DNA from 3 places in the Ectopseudomonas khazarica genome. Region 2 is predicted to be linked to each of the others. Evidence: predicted binding sites of a transcription regulator. Region 2 holds the regulator's gene; each other region holds the start of a gene.
The links. Region 2 encodes FliA, which starts transcription of late flagellar genes. Its sites were predicted from a motif close to CTAAAGTTTNNNNNNNNNNNGCCGNTAA; they were not measured.

Region 1 (4,173 bases), 620 kb from region 2:
GCCTCGGCGAAGCGCCGAAACCCTACACCGCCGGCAGCTGGGGACCCATGGTGTCGGTTGCCTTGATCACCCGTGATGGCAGGAGCTGGTATGGCGATCTCTGAACTGCAACTGCCGCCAGGCGTCCGGGCCTGTCCGCATGACGCTGCCGGACAAATGGCTCAGGCGCTGGCCGTGCGCGTGGCTGATGCCTTGCGTGAGGCCATCGCCAATCGCGGTCAGGCGACCTTGGTGGTGTCCGGCGGGCGCAGCCCGGTGCCGTTCTTCGAAGCGCTGGCGCAGCAGGACGTGCCCTGGGCACAGGTGCGGGTCAGCCTGGCCGACGAGCGTTGGGTGCCGGTCAACCACGCCGCCAGCAACGAGGCGCTGGTGCGCCGTCACCTGTTGCGTGGCCCAGCCGCTGAAGCGCGTTTTCTCAGCCTTTACCAGGTCGCTGGCAATCTCGAACAGGCAGCCAAGCTGGCCGATGCCGCGGTTGCCGAGCTGGCGCCGATCGATGTGCTGGTGCTGGTGCTGGGCATGGGCGACGATGGGCATACCGCCTCGCTGTTCCCCAATATCCCTAATCTGAGCCAGGCGCTGCAACCTGGCTGCGCACGTCGCGTGCTGCCGATGCTCGCCCCCAGTGAGCCGGCGCAACGCCTGAGCCTGACCCTGCCCGTGCTGGCCAGCGCACGCCTGCCGCTGCTGGCAATCCAGGGCCAGACAAAACTGAACATACTCAACGCAGCTTTGCAGTCTGGTGAAATCACCGAACTGCCGATTCGTGCGTTCCTGCATTCCCCCCTCGAAATCCACTGGTGCCTCTGACATGACCAGCCTCGACCAAGGCCAGCGCGCGCGCATGGCCGACAAAATCGCGGAGATCGACCGCATCTGCGCGCAGGCGCGGATCATGCCGGTGATCACCATCGCCCGCGAGGCGGACATCCTGCCGCTGGCCGACGCCCTGGCCGCTGGTGGTCTGCGCGTGCTGGAAGTGACCCTGCGCTCGGAGCATGGCCTGGAGGCGATTCGCCGCCTGCGCGCCGAGCGCCCCGAACTCTGCGTTGGCGCTGGCACCGTGCTGGATGAAGACATGCTCGCCGCGGCGACCGCCGCCGGTGCGCAGTTCATCGTCACGCCGGGCAGCACGCGTGAGCTGTTGCTGGCGGCGCTGGATAACCCGCTGCCGCTGCTGCCGGGTGTGAGCAGCGCATCGGAACTGATGGTTGGCTACGCCCTGGGTTATCGCCGCTTCAAGCTGTTCCCGGCGGAGATCTGCGGTGGCGTCGCGGCGCTCAAGGCGCTGGCCGGGCCTTTCGGCGGGGTGCGTTTCTGCCCCACCGGCGGCATCACCCCGGACAACCTGCAGCGCTACATGGCGCAGCCCAACGTGATGTGCGTAGGCGGCACTTGGATGTTCCAGCGCGAGTGGGTGGAAAGCAGCGACTGGGCACGTATCCAGCAATGCAGTACCGAGGCCTTGCAGCTGTTGAGCTGAGGCGTGCCAGTGGCGGCGCTGCTACCGCATATCGGATTGCTCTAAAATCTGTGTCGCATTGGCCGATACATACGTCAGCTAATGTCATTGTGCTGGCGCCAATAAAAACAACTCTCCAGCGAAACCCAGAAACACCCGCAGTTGGAGAATTTCATGAATACCTGGTTCGCTAATCTTAGTGTGACCCGCAAACTGGCGCTCGGCTTCGGCCTGGTGCTGGCACTTACCCTGGCGCTGGCCTGGACTGCCTGGACTGGTCTGGGCAGCGTGATCCAGCGCAGTGGTTGGATGAGCGAGATCACCCAGCTCAATAACACGCTGACCAACCTGCGCATCGCTCGCCTGCAGTTCATGCTGGCCAAGGGCGATGCAGTCAGTACCGAGCGCCTGCTGAACAATCTGAACATTTACCTCGAGCAGCAGAAGAAGCTGCTGGGAACCTTCAAGAACCCGGCCAACGTCAAGTTGCTGCAGGAGCAGGACCGCTATAACCAGGACTATCAGCGCTCCCTGGCGGGGATGCGCGCAGCCTACGCGGCAGCGGCTGAGGTGCGCGACCAGGCGAACGTCGAAGACCAGCAACTGAGCGAGCTGCTGGCCAACATGCGGCGCAGTGTTGAGCTTCTGCCGGAAGACGATGCCGATCGCTTCACGCAACTGCAGGCTCTGATGATCACCCATGGTCAGTTGTTGCGCCTGCGTTATCTGCTCGAGCGTTATGACAGCGCACCCGATGCACAAACCGAACAGGCGCTGTCCGAGCGTATCGCCATGGCCCGAGCCAGCCTCGGTGCGCTGCAGCAGGCTTTCGGTAGCGCCCAGCAAGATGCCGTGCGCCGTATCGAGGCGGCCCTGGGGCAGTTCGAACTGACCGTGCAGGCCTTCAAGAATGCCACTGCTGATATTGCCCGGACCCGTCAGGAAATGACCGATCAGCAGACCGAGATCGTCCGCATCAGTGACACCCTGTACAAGTTCCAGATCGAGCGTCTGGCCATCGAGAGCGCCGAGGCGCGCACCTGGCAGATCATCGCCGTGCTGCTGGCGCTGCTGTTCGGCGTGCTGGCTGCCTGGATCATCACCCGGCAGATCACCCGTCCACTGCAAGACACGCTGGGCGCGGTACAGCGCATTGCCGAGGGCGACCTGACGGCCAGCGTGCGGGTCGATCGCCGCGACGAGATGGGCCAACTGCAGCAGGGCATCCAGCACATGGCCACGACCCTGCGCGAGCTGATCGGTGGCATCCGCGACAGCGTCACCCAGATCGCCAGCGCCGCCGAAGAGTTGTCGGCGGTCACCGAGCAGACCAGCGCCGGTGCCAACAGCCAGAAGAGTGAGACCGATCAGGTGGCCACCGCCATGCATGAAATGTCCGCCACCGTACAGGAAGTGGCGCGTAACGCCGAGCAGGCCTCGCAAGCGGCCAACGACGCGGACGGCCAGGCGCGCCTGGGCGACCAGGTAGTGGCCGAGGTGATTTCGCAGATCGAGCGTCTGGCTGCCGAAGTAGGGCGTTCTTCCGAGGCGATGACCGGCCTGCAGCAGGAAAGCGACAAGATCGGCAGCGTGATGGACGTGATCAAGTCGGTGGCCGAGCAGACCAACCTGCTGGCACTCAACGCCGCCATCGAGGCAGCACGTGCCGGCGAAGCAGGTCGCGGTTTTGCCGTGGTCGCCGACGAAGTACGCGGCCTGGCGCAGCGTACGCAGAAATCCACCGAAGAGATCGAGGCGTTGATCGCCGGGCTGCAGAGCGGTACCCAGCAGGTGGCGGCGGTGATGCGCAACAGCCGTAACCTCACCGACAGCAGTGTCGAGCTGACGCGCAAGGCCGGCGACTCGCTGGGTAGCATCACCCTCGCGGTGTCCAGCATCCAGTCGATGAACCAGCAGATCGCCGCCGCTGCGGAGGAACAGAGCGCCGTGGCCGAGGAAATCAGCCGCAGCATCCTCAGCGTACGCGACGTATCCGAGCAGACCGCCACCGCCAGCGACGAAACGGCCAAATCCTCGGCCGAGCTGGCGCGCCTTGGCGGCCAGTTGCAGTCCATGGTCAGTCGCTTCCGCGTTTGATTTGAGTTGGAGCCGGTGCGCGCGGCGCACCCTACGGGAATTACGCTGTTCAAACCGTAGGGTGTCGCGGGGCCGCCTAGGCCGCGCGCACCGCCGACTATCCTGAATCTGCTGGCAAGAATTCAGGAGACAAGGAATGTCCAACTACCGCCGCGCTCGCGATGCGGGCGCCTGCTATTTCTTCACGCCGGTCAGCCACCAGCGTCATCCGGTGCTGACCAAGGCGCCATTGCGTGTGGCCTTGCGCCGCGCCATCGAACGAGTCCGTTTACACCGTCCCTTCATCATCGAAGGTTGGATACTGCTGCCCGATCATCTGCATTGTGTCTGGCGCCTGCCTGAAGGGGATGCAGATTTTGGCTCCCGCTGGTCGATGATCAAGCGCCTGACTTCTCAGGCCTTGCCGGGGTTCTGTGCGATCAGTTTGAGCCGCAGTTTGCGTCGTGAGTCAGGGCTGTGGCGGCGGCGCTTCTGGTAGCACCGTATTCGTGATGAAGGTGATTACCAGCGGCATATGGATTACCTGCATTTCAATCCAGTGAAGCATGGCTTGGTCGAACGCGTGGCAGATCCATGTCGCCACCCTGGGCGGATGGTCATGCATCTCCCCGCCT
Region 2 (4,173 bases):
GCATGAATCTGCGGACCTTCACCCCGCGATGGCTCTTTTATTTTTTCCTGTTCGGCACGCAACGCTTCGTGGTCATGCTGAATGCCGGCAAAACGGTCGACCTGGCTGGCCATCAGCATCAGCTTGAGCAGGTTGCCTTCCACCTCGGTCACCAGCTGGGTGACCCGCTTGATCACCTGCCCGGTGAGGTCCTGATAGTCCTGCGCCAGCAGAATGTCGTTGAGGTGATTGGACAGTTTGGCGCCGTCACGCTCGCTGCGCGCGAGGAACAGCTCGACGCGCTTGGCCAGCTCGCGGAACCCTTCGGCGCCCATCTCGCGACGCATGAAACGGCCCCATTCGGCGCTCAGGCTCTGCGCCTCATCGCTCAGGTCATTGACCAGCGGAGCGCTCTGCTCCACCAGGTCCATGGTGCGGTTGGCCGCCCTCTCGGTCTGGGTAACGACGTAGTTCAGGCGTTCGGTCGCATCGGCGATCTGCGACAGCTCCTGCGCATGCGGCATGCGCGGGTCGATCTGAAAGTTGACGATGGCGTTGTGCAACTCACGGGTCAGCTTGCCGACCTCGTGATAGAGCCCGCGATCACGGACCTTGTTGAGTTCGTTGATCAGTTGCACCGCGGCGCCGAAATTGCCTTGTTCGAGGCTATCGACCAGGTCACGGGCGTTGTTTTTCAGGGTCGACTCGAGGTCACCCATCGTGGAGTCATCATGTTCCATAGCACCCTCGCGGCCGACATCAGCCGTTGACTCGCTCGAAGATCTTCTCGATCTTTTCCTTCAGCACCTGGGCGGTGAAGGGTTTGACCACGTAGCCATTCACGCCGGCCTGAGCCGCCTCGATGATCTGGTCGCGCTTGGCTTCGGCGGTCACCATCAGCACCGGCAGGTGCTTGAGACGCTCGTCGGCGCGAACGGCGCGCAGCAAGTCGATACCGGTCATGCCGGGCATGTTCCAGTCGGTCACCAGAAAGTCGAAGCTGCCGCTCTGCAGCATCGGCAGCGCCGACGTGCCGTCATCGGCTTCTGCGGTGTTGGTGAAACCCAAGTCCCGCAAGAGGTTCTTGATGATCCGTCGCATCGTCGAGAAATCGTCAACGATGAGGATTTTCATGTTCTTGTCCAAGTCGACCTCCGTACAGTCCCAAACGTATTGCGCTTGCAACTACGTCCTTTAATCGAGAAACCGCTTCCGCCTGCGAGTACGCCGCTGTTCAGCCTGCGCGCCATTCACTCAGTCGCGAGCGCAGGCGTGCCGCGCACTGACTGTGCAGTTGGCTCACACGTGACTCGCTAACCCCCAGCACTTCACCGATTTCTTTCAAGTTCAGTTCTTCATCGTAATACAGCGCCAGCACGAGACGTTCACGCTCGGGCAAACCGGCGATGGCCTCGGCCAAAGCCGCCTGAAAGCGTTCGTCTTCGAGGTCCCGCGAAGGTTCGAGGTGGGTGTGCCCGGCGTCTTCGTGCAACCCGCCGTGCTCGCCATCCTGCAAGAGGTCGTCGAAGCTGAACAGGCGGCTGCCCAAAGTGTCGCCAAGAATGCCGTAGTAATCCTCCAGACTCAATTGGAGTTCGGCAGCAACCTCGTGATCTTTAGCGTCGCGCCCGGTTCGGGCTTCGACTGCACGAATCGCATCGCTGACCATACGGCTGTTACGGTGCACGGAACGCGGCGCCCAATCGCCCTTGCGTACCTCGTCGAGCATGGCACCGCGAATGCGGATGCCGGCGAAGGTTTCGAAACTGGCACCCTTGCTGGAGTCGTATTTGCGCGAGGCCTCGAGCAGCCCGATCATCCCCGCCTGGATCAGATCATCGACCTGCACGCTGGCTGGCAGGCGTGCCAGCAGGTGGTAGGCGATGCGCTTGACCAGGGAGGCATAGCGCTCGATCAACTGGTGCTGGGAGTCCTGCGCCTGCGCCTTGTTGTACATACGAAGTCCAGAAGCTGCTGTCATACGGCACTGTCAGCCGTCGGTTGCTGCACCAGACGCTCGACGAAGAACTCCAGATGGCCGCGGGGGTTGGCCGGCAACGGCCAGGTGTCGACCTTCTGAGCAATCGCCTTGAACGCCAGGGCGCACTTGGATCGTGGGAACGCCTCATAGACGGCACGCTGCTTCTGCACGGCCTTGCGCACGCACTCGTCGTAGGGCACGGCGCCGACATACTGCAGGGCGACATCAAGAAAACGATCCGTCACCTTGGTCAGCTTAGCAAAGAGATTGCGCCCTTCCTGCGGACTGTGAGCCATGTTGGCCAGGACGCGGAAACGGCTGATGCCATGGTCACGGTTGAGCAGCTTGATCAGGGCGTAGGCATCGGTGATGGAGGTCGGTTCGTCGCACACCACCACGAGGATTTCCTGCGCCGCCCGGACGAAGCTGACCACCGCGTCGCCGATACCGGCGGCGGTGTCGATCACCAGGACATCGAGGTTTTCGCTGATGTCGCTGAATGCCTGGATCAGCCCGGCATGCTGCATCGGCGTGAGGCTGACCATGCTCTGCGTGCCCGACGCGGCCGGCACGATGCGAATGCCGCCCGGCCCCTGCAGCAGCACGTCACGCAGATCGCACTCGCCGGCGATCACATCGGCCAGGGTGCGCTTGGGTGTGAGCCCCAGCAGCACGTCGACGTTGGCCAGCCCCAGGTCGGCGTCCATCAGCATCACCCGCCGACCGAGGTCGGCCAGGGCCATGGACAGATTCACCGACACATTGGTCTTGCCGACGCCACCCTTGCCGCCGGTCACCGCAATCACCTGTACGGGATGCATACCCATGTTCTTTCTACACCTTGTCTAACTTCGACTTGACCATCAGGCCGTTCACTCCCGCGCTCATGCGCGAGAGGGTGCAACATCGTCGCCGTTCAGCCGGCGCGCTGCGCGGGCTGGTGATAGAGCCCGGCGAACAACTGCGCCATGGCGTCCTCACTCGGCTCCTCCGCAGACTGCAGGCCCACTGCGCGGCTGACCAGCTGGTGGCTGCGCGGCACCTGCAGGTCATCCGGAATGCGCGGCCCGTCTGTCACATAGGCTACCGGCAGATGCTGGCCTATAGCCAGACCCAATACCTCGCCCAGGCTCGCAGCCTCGTCCAGCTTGGTCAGTATGCAACCAGAAAGTCCGCAGCGCTTGTAACTATGGTAGGCCGCCTTGAGCACTTGGTTCTGACTCGTTGCCGCCAAAACCAGATAATTCTTCGACTTGATGCGTGGCGACGCCAGGCTCTCCAGCTGCAGGCGCAGTGCCGGATCGTTACCCGGCAGGCCTGCGGTGTCGACCAGCACCACGCGTTTCTTGGCCAGCGGCGTCAGAGCCTGCAGCAGAGACTGACCGGGATCGACCTGGGTCACCGATACGCCAAGGATACGCCCAAGCGTCTTCAGTTGCTCCTGTGCGCCAATACGATAGCTGTCCATGCTCACCAGAGCGACCTGCTGCGCGCCGTACTTAAGCACGTAGCGCGCAGCCAGCTTGGCCAGCGTGGTGGTCTTGCCCATGCCGGCCGGACCGACCAGGGCGATCACCCCACCCTCTTCCAGCGGCTCGACCTTGGGCGTCCTGATCGCGTGAGCCAGGTGGGCCAGCAGCATGCGCCAGGCCTGACGCGGCTCGGCCACACCGGCCACCTTGCTCAGCAGGGCTTGCGACAGCTCGGCCGACAGGCCCATGCGCTGCAGGCGGCGCCAGAGGTTGGCCTGCTGCGGACGACGATTCTGCAACTGCCCCCAGGCGATGGACCCCAGCTGGACTTCGATCAGCTCACGCAGGCCATGCAGCTCGAAGCGCATCGCGTCCAGGGCCCGGGGATCGACCGCCGGTGCAGCGGCGACAGGCGCCTCGAGCGGGCGTTGCGGCTTGACCGGCGTCGCCGGCAGCTCGGGCGCCAGCAGCGACTCGTTGGCGAACAACTGGCGATCCTTGCCGGCATCCTGTTCGGCACGGGTGGTCAGCTCGGCCTGGGCGCTGGCGATGCGCGCCTGGGTCTTGCGCAATTCGGCTTCCAGCGCCGGGTTCGGGCGTGCCGGGGCCGGCGCCTGGTAATCCAGCGCAGCCGTCAGCTCCACACCGCCAGCCACGCGGCGGTTGCCGATGATCGAGGCATCGGCGCCCAATTCGTCACGCACCAGTTTCATGGCGGTCCGCATATCGGCGGCGAAGAAG
Region 3 (4,173 bases), 950 kb from region 2:
GAAGAATCCGGCCTGAAGAAGTACGGCCCCTTCCTCACCACCCTGATCGCCTTCTTCCTCGCCGAAATGGGGGACAAGACCCAGGTCGCCACGGTGATGCTGGCGGCACAATATCCGCACTTCATCCTGGTGGTCGCCGGCACGACCCTGGGCATGCTGCTGGCCAACGTGCCCGTGGTGCTGGCCGGCAACTTCGCCGCCGAGCGCCTGCCTCTGACGCTCATCCGTCGCCTGGCAGCCTGCGCGTTCGCCGCCCTGGCCATCTATGCCGGCTACCAGGCCCTGAAGCTCAGCGGGCTGATCTGACGCTTCCATGACGCCAACGAACCGGCATTTCGGCCAATCCCATCGCCCCCTGGCCTGCTGCTAGAGTGCGCACCACGTCACGTGAAGCAGCAGGCCGCTGAACGACCGGCGCACGCCAGGTACGGAGCCGCCATCGGTGCCACGCTCACCTGTTCAGCAGCCGGGAGGGCACCATGTCATTGGATGATCGCAAGAAGGTGGTGTGCCAGCACATCGACCTGGTCTGGAACAGAGGCCGCCTGGCGCTGGCCGAGCAACTGCACTCGCGCGACTTTCTCTACAAGAGTTCGTTCGTCGGTCATCCACTCGACAGCGCCGGCTTCATCCAGATGGTGCAGGACATTCGCCACGCCATGCCGGACCTGCAGGTGGTCATCGAGGAATGCATCGCCGAGGGCTGCAAGGTGGTGACCTGGAGCACGCTGATCGGCACCATCCAGAAACCGGCACTGGGTTACCCGCCCAGCGACAAGGTACTGAGCATCTCGGCCATGGCGTTCTGGACCCTGAGCCCAGGCAACGAAATCCAGGAAATCTGCACCATGTTCGACATGGAAAGCTTCCGCTCCCAACTGGGCCTGCAGACCCGCTCCTTCGCCGAAAAAGCCCTCCCCTGAGAAGACCTGCGGCGTACCATGCACGCCGCAGCAGCCCTGTCAGCGCTTGGCCCGAGCCTGTTCGTACAGCGGCATCACCTTGGGAATGGCCGCCTGCAGCGACGCGATACGGCTACTGGACGACGGGTGCGTGCTCATGAACTCGGGGGGCGCACCACCGCCGGCAGCCGCCATCTTCTGCCACAGGCTGATAGCGGCATTCGGATCATAGCCCGCACGCGCAGCCAGCTCCAGCCCGATCAGGTCGGCCTCGTTCTCGTTGCCCCGACTGTTGGGCAGGGTGAGGCTGTACTGCACCACCGTATCGGCCATCGCCAGGCTACTTTCCCCCAGCCCCAGCAGAGCGCCGGCGCCCTGCTTGGCCAGTTCGATACCGTAGGCCTTGGACATGGCTTCGCGGCTGTGTTCGCGCAGCGCGTGCGCCATCTCGTGACCCATGATCGCGGCGATCTCGTCGTCGCTCAGCTTGAGCTGCTCGATGATGCCGCTGTAGAAGATGATCTTGCCGCCCGGCCCGCAGTTGGCGTTGAGCTCGGGGCTCTTGATCAGGTTGACCTCCCACTGCCAGTTGGCCGCATCCGGGCGAAAACGCGGCGCTTGCGGAATCAGGCGGTTGGCGATGGTCTGCAGGCGCCGGGCATTGGCGCTGCTCTTGTCCAGCGCGCCCTTGCTCGAAGCTTCGCTCAGCGTCTGCTGATAGGACTGCGCATACATCTGATTGACTTCATCAGCTGACAGCATGCTGAACATGTATTGCTTGCGCTCGACGCCGACGGCACCCGCGCTGGTGGTATTGACCGCCTGGCAAGCGGAAATCAGCAACGCGGCTGCCAGGCCACTCAGGTGAAGAACCTTGCTCATCGAGCCATCTCCTTGCATGGGCCGCCTATGCTAGGCCGCCCCGGATACTCGGGCAACCGCCGCACTTGCGTGATGGCCAAGGGCAATCTTTGCTGAATGCAGCACTGACGCAAAGGATCATGCCAGGTCACTAAGGTTTTGCCCTGTCACGGCCGATACAACGTGACAGCCGCACATTGCGCTCGGGAGCTCTCATGAAGTTCAAGTCGATCCAGTTTTCCGTCGCCTTTCTGGCCGGCACCAGCGTGCTGGCGGTCGTCGTGGCCCTGGTGCTCTATGCCCTGTTCGCCGGTGACCGGACCCAGACGCTGGTCCAGCAGCGCACCCAGACCCTGCTCGAACGCGTCATCGAACAGCGCCTTGGCGCCCTGGCGCAAGCGCAGGTCAGTGAGATTCAGCGCGAACTGGAAGTGCCCCTGCAGATCACCGCCGACCTGGCGCGGGTCAACGCCATGCTTGGCATGACCGACAGCAATGGCAGCCCCCTGCTCAGCATCAGCCGCGAGGAGCTGGCCAGCCTGGTGCATGAGACCACTGCCGCCAATCCGAAGCTGCTGGGCAGCTACATCGGCTGGGAACCGAACGCCTTCGATGCCAGCGACGACCTCTACGCCGGCAGCAAGGAGAACGGCTACGACGGCAGCGGACGCTTCCTGCCCTGGTGGTACCGCAACGCCGACGGCAGCCTCGGCGTCGATGCCATCGGCTCGACCGAGAGCGAAGAACTCCTGCCCACCGGCGTGCGAGCCGGCGAGTACTACCTCTGCCCCAAGGAGCGCAAGCGTCCCTGCGTGATCGATCCGGCCCCCTACGACGTGGGCGGCAAGATGACCATGCTTGCCTCGTTCACCGCGCCGATCCTGGTCAATGGCGAGTTTCGCGGCATTGCCGGTGCCGACCTGGCCGTAAACTTCATTCAGGAACTGCTGGTCAAGGCCGACTCGCAGCTCTATGACGGCGCCGGGGACATGGCACTGATCGCCAGCAACGGCCGTCTGGTCGCCTCGACCAAGGCGCCGGACAAACTCGGCGAGCCGGCCACCGCGCTGCTCGATGCCAACGAGGTCAGCAACCTGGGCAAGCTGCAACCCGGTCAGCCGCTCTACGCCATCGACGCCAAGGACGACCCGGACCACAGCCATATCGAGCTGTTCCTCAGTTTCAACATCGGCCAGAGCGATGCGCGCTGGGTGATGATGGTGGTGCTGCCGCTGAAAGCGGTCATGGCCGACCTCTATCAACTGCAGGACGATCTGGCGAGCCAGCGCGACAGCGACACCTTGGGCATGACCCTGGTGGGCCTGCTGATCGCCGGCCTCGGCCTGCTGGTCATCTGGTTCGTGGGCTACGGCATTGCCCGTCCGCTGCGGCAGATGGTCGGCATGCTGGACGATATGGCCAAGGGCGACGGCGACCTGACGGTACGCCTGCAGGTGGAGCGTACCGACGAACTCGGCCAGATCGCCCAGGGCTTCAACGCCTTCCTGACCAAGCTGCAGGCGATGATCGCCTCCGTGGTGACCTCGGTGCAGCAGGTCAGCGACTCCTCCGAGCACACCGCCGATATCGCCATCCGCACCAACCAAGGTGTGCAGAAGCAGCTCGCCGAAATCGAGCTCGTGGCCACCGCCGTGCACGAGATGACCGCCACCGCGCAGGACGTCGCACGCAATGCCACCCACGCCGCCGAAGCGGCCAACCATGCCGACCGCGCGGCCAACCAGGGCAAGCAGGTCGTGCAGGAAACCTCGGCCGCCATCGCCGCGCTGGCCAGCGAAATCGGTCGCGCCGTGGGCGTGGTGCAGAACCTGGCCAAGGACAGCGAGAACATCAACGCCATCCTGGTCGCCATCCGTGGCATTGCCGAACAGACCAACCTGCTCGCGCTCAACGCCGCCATCGAGGCCGCCCGCGCAGGCGAGCAGGGTCGTGGCTTCGCCGTGGTCGCCGATGAGGTGCGCAACCTGGCGCAGAAGACCCAGCAGGCCACCGAAGAAATCCAGACCATGATCCAGCAGTTGCAGCAGGGCACCCGCGAAGTGGTCAAGGTGATGGAGCAGAGCCAGAGCAAGACCGACGACAGCGTGGAACACGCCAACCAGGCGGCCAGCTCGCTGGAAGACATCACCCAGGCGGTCTCGGTGATCAACGACATGAACACTCAGATCGCCAGCGCCGCCGAAGAACAGAGCGCCGTCGCCGAGGACATCAACCGCAACGTCACCAATATCGGTCAGGTCGCCAACGAAGTCGCCGGCGGGGCCGACGAAGCCAGCCAGGCCAGCGCCCAGCTGACCAGGCTGGCCGAGCAACAGCGCCGCCTGATCAATCAGTTCAGGGTCTAGTCGAGATTATCGGCAGGGGCGCGTGCCCCCCTGCCGAGGTGACA

Region 1: JLK41_RS13170 (methyl-accepting chemotaxis protein) is a predicted target of FliA. The motif match lies at 1,525-1,552, and genes of this name have one in related genera.
Region 3: JLK41_RS20300 (methyl-accepting chemotaxis protein) is a predicted target of FliA. The motif match lies at 1,916-1,943, and genes of this name have one in related genera.

The regions. Positions count from the first base shown of each region.
Region 1 is NZ_CP068551.1:2,752,533-2,756,705, forward strand. It holds partial or broken gene JLK41_RS13155 (glucose-6-phosphate dehydrogenase) at 1-104, shown strand, start outside; gene pgl (6-phosphogluconolactonase) at 91-810, shown strand; gene JLK41_RS13165 (bifunctional 4-hydroxy-2-oxoglutarate aldolase/2-dehydro-3-deoxy-phosphogluconate aldolase) at 812-1,483, shown strand; gene JLK41_RS13170 (methyl-accepting chemotaxis protein) at 1,637-3,559, shown strand; partial or broken gene JLK41_RS25550 (REP-associated tyrosine transposase) at 3,696-4,173, shown strand, end outside.
Region 2 is NZ_CP068551.1:3,368,995-3,373,167, forward strand. It holds gene JLK41_RS16055 (protein phosphatase CheZ) at 1-719, opposite strand, end outside; gene JLK41_RS16060 (chemotaxis response regulator CheY) at 739-1,113, opposite strand; gene fliA (RNA polymerase sigma factor FliA) at 1,214-1,960, opposite strand; gene fleN (flagellar synthesis regulator FleN) at 1,957-2,787, opposite strand; gene flhF (flagellar biosynthesis GTPase FlhF) at 2,877-4,173, opposite strand, start outside.
Region 3 is NZ_CP068551.1:4,317,167-4,321,339, forward strand. It holds gene JLK41_RS20285 (TMEM165/GDT1 family protein) at 1-306, shown strand, start outside; gene JLK41_RS20290 (ester cyclase) at 480-923, shown strand; gene JLK41_RS20295 (M48 family metallopeptidase) at 963-1,784, opposite strand; gene JLK41_RS20300 (methyl-accepting chemotaxis protein) at 1,979-4,129, shown strand.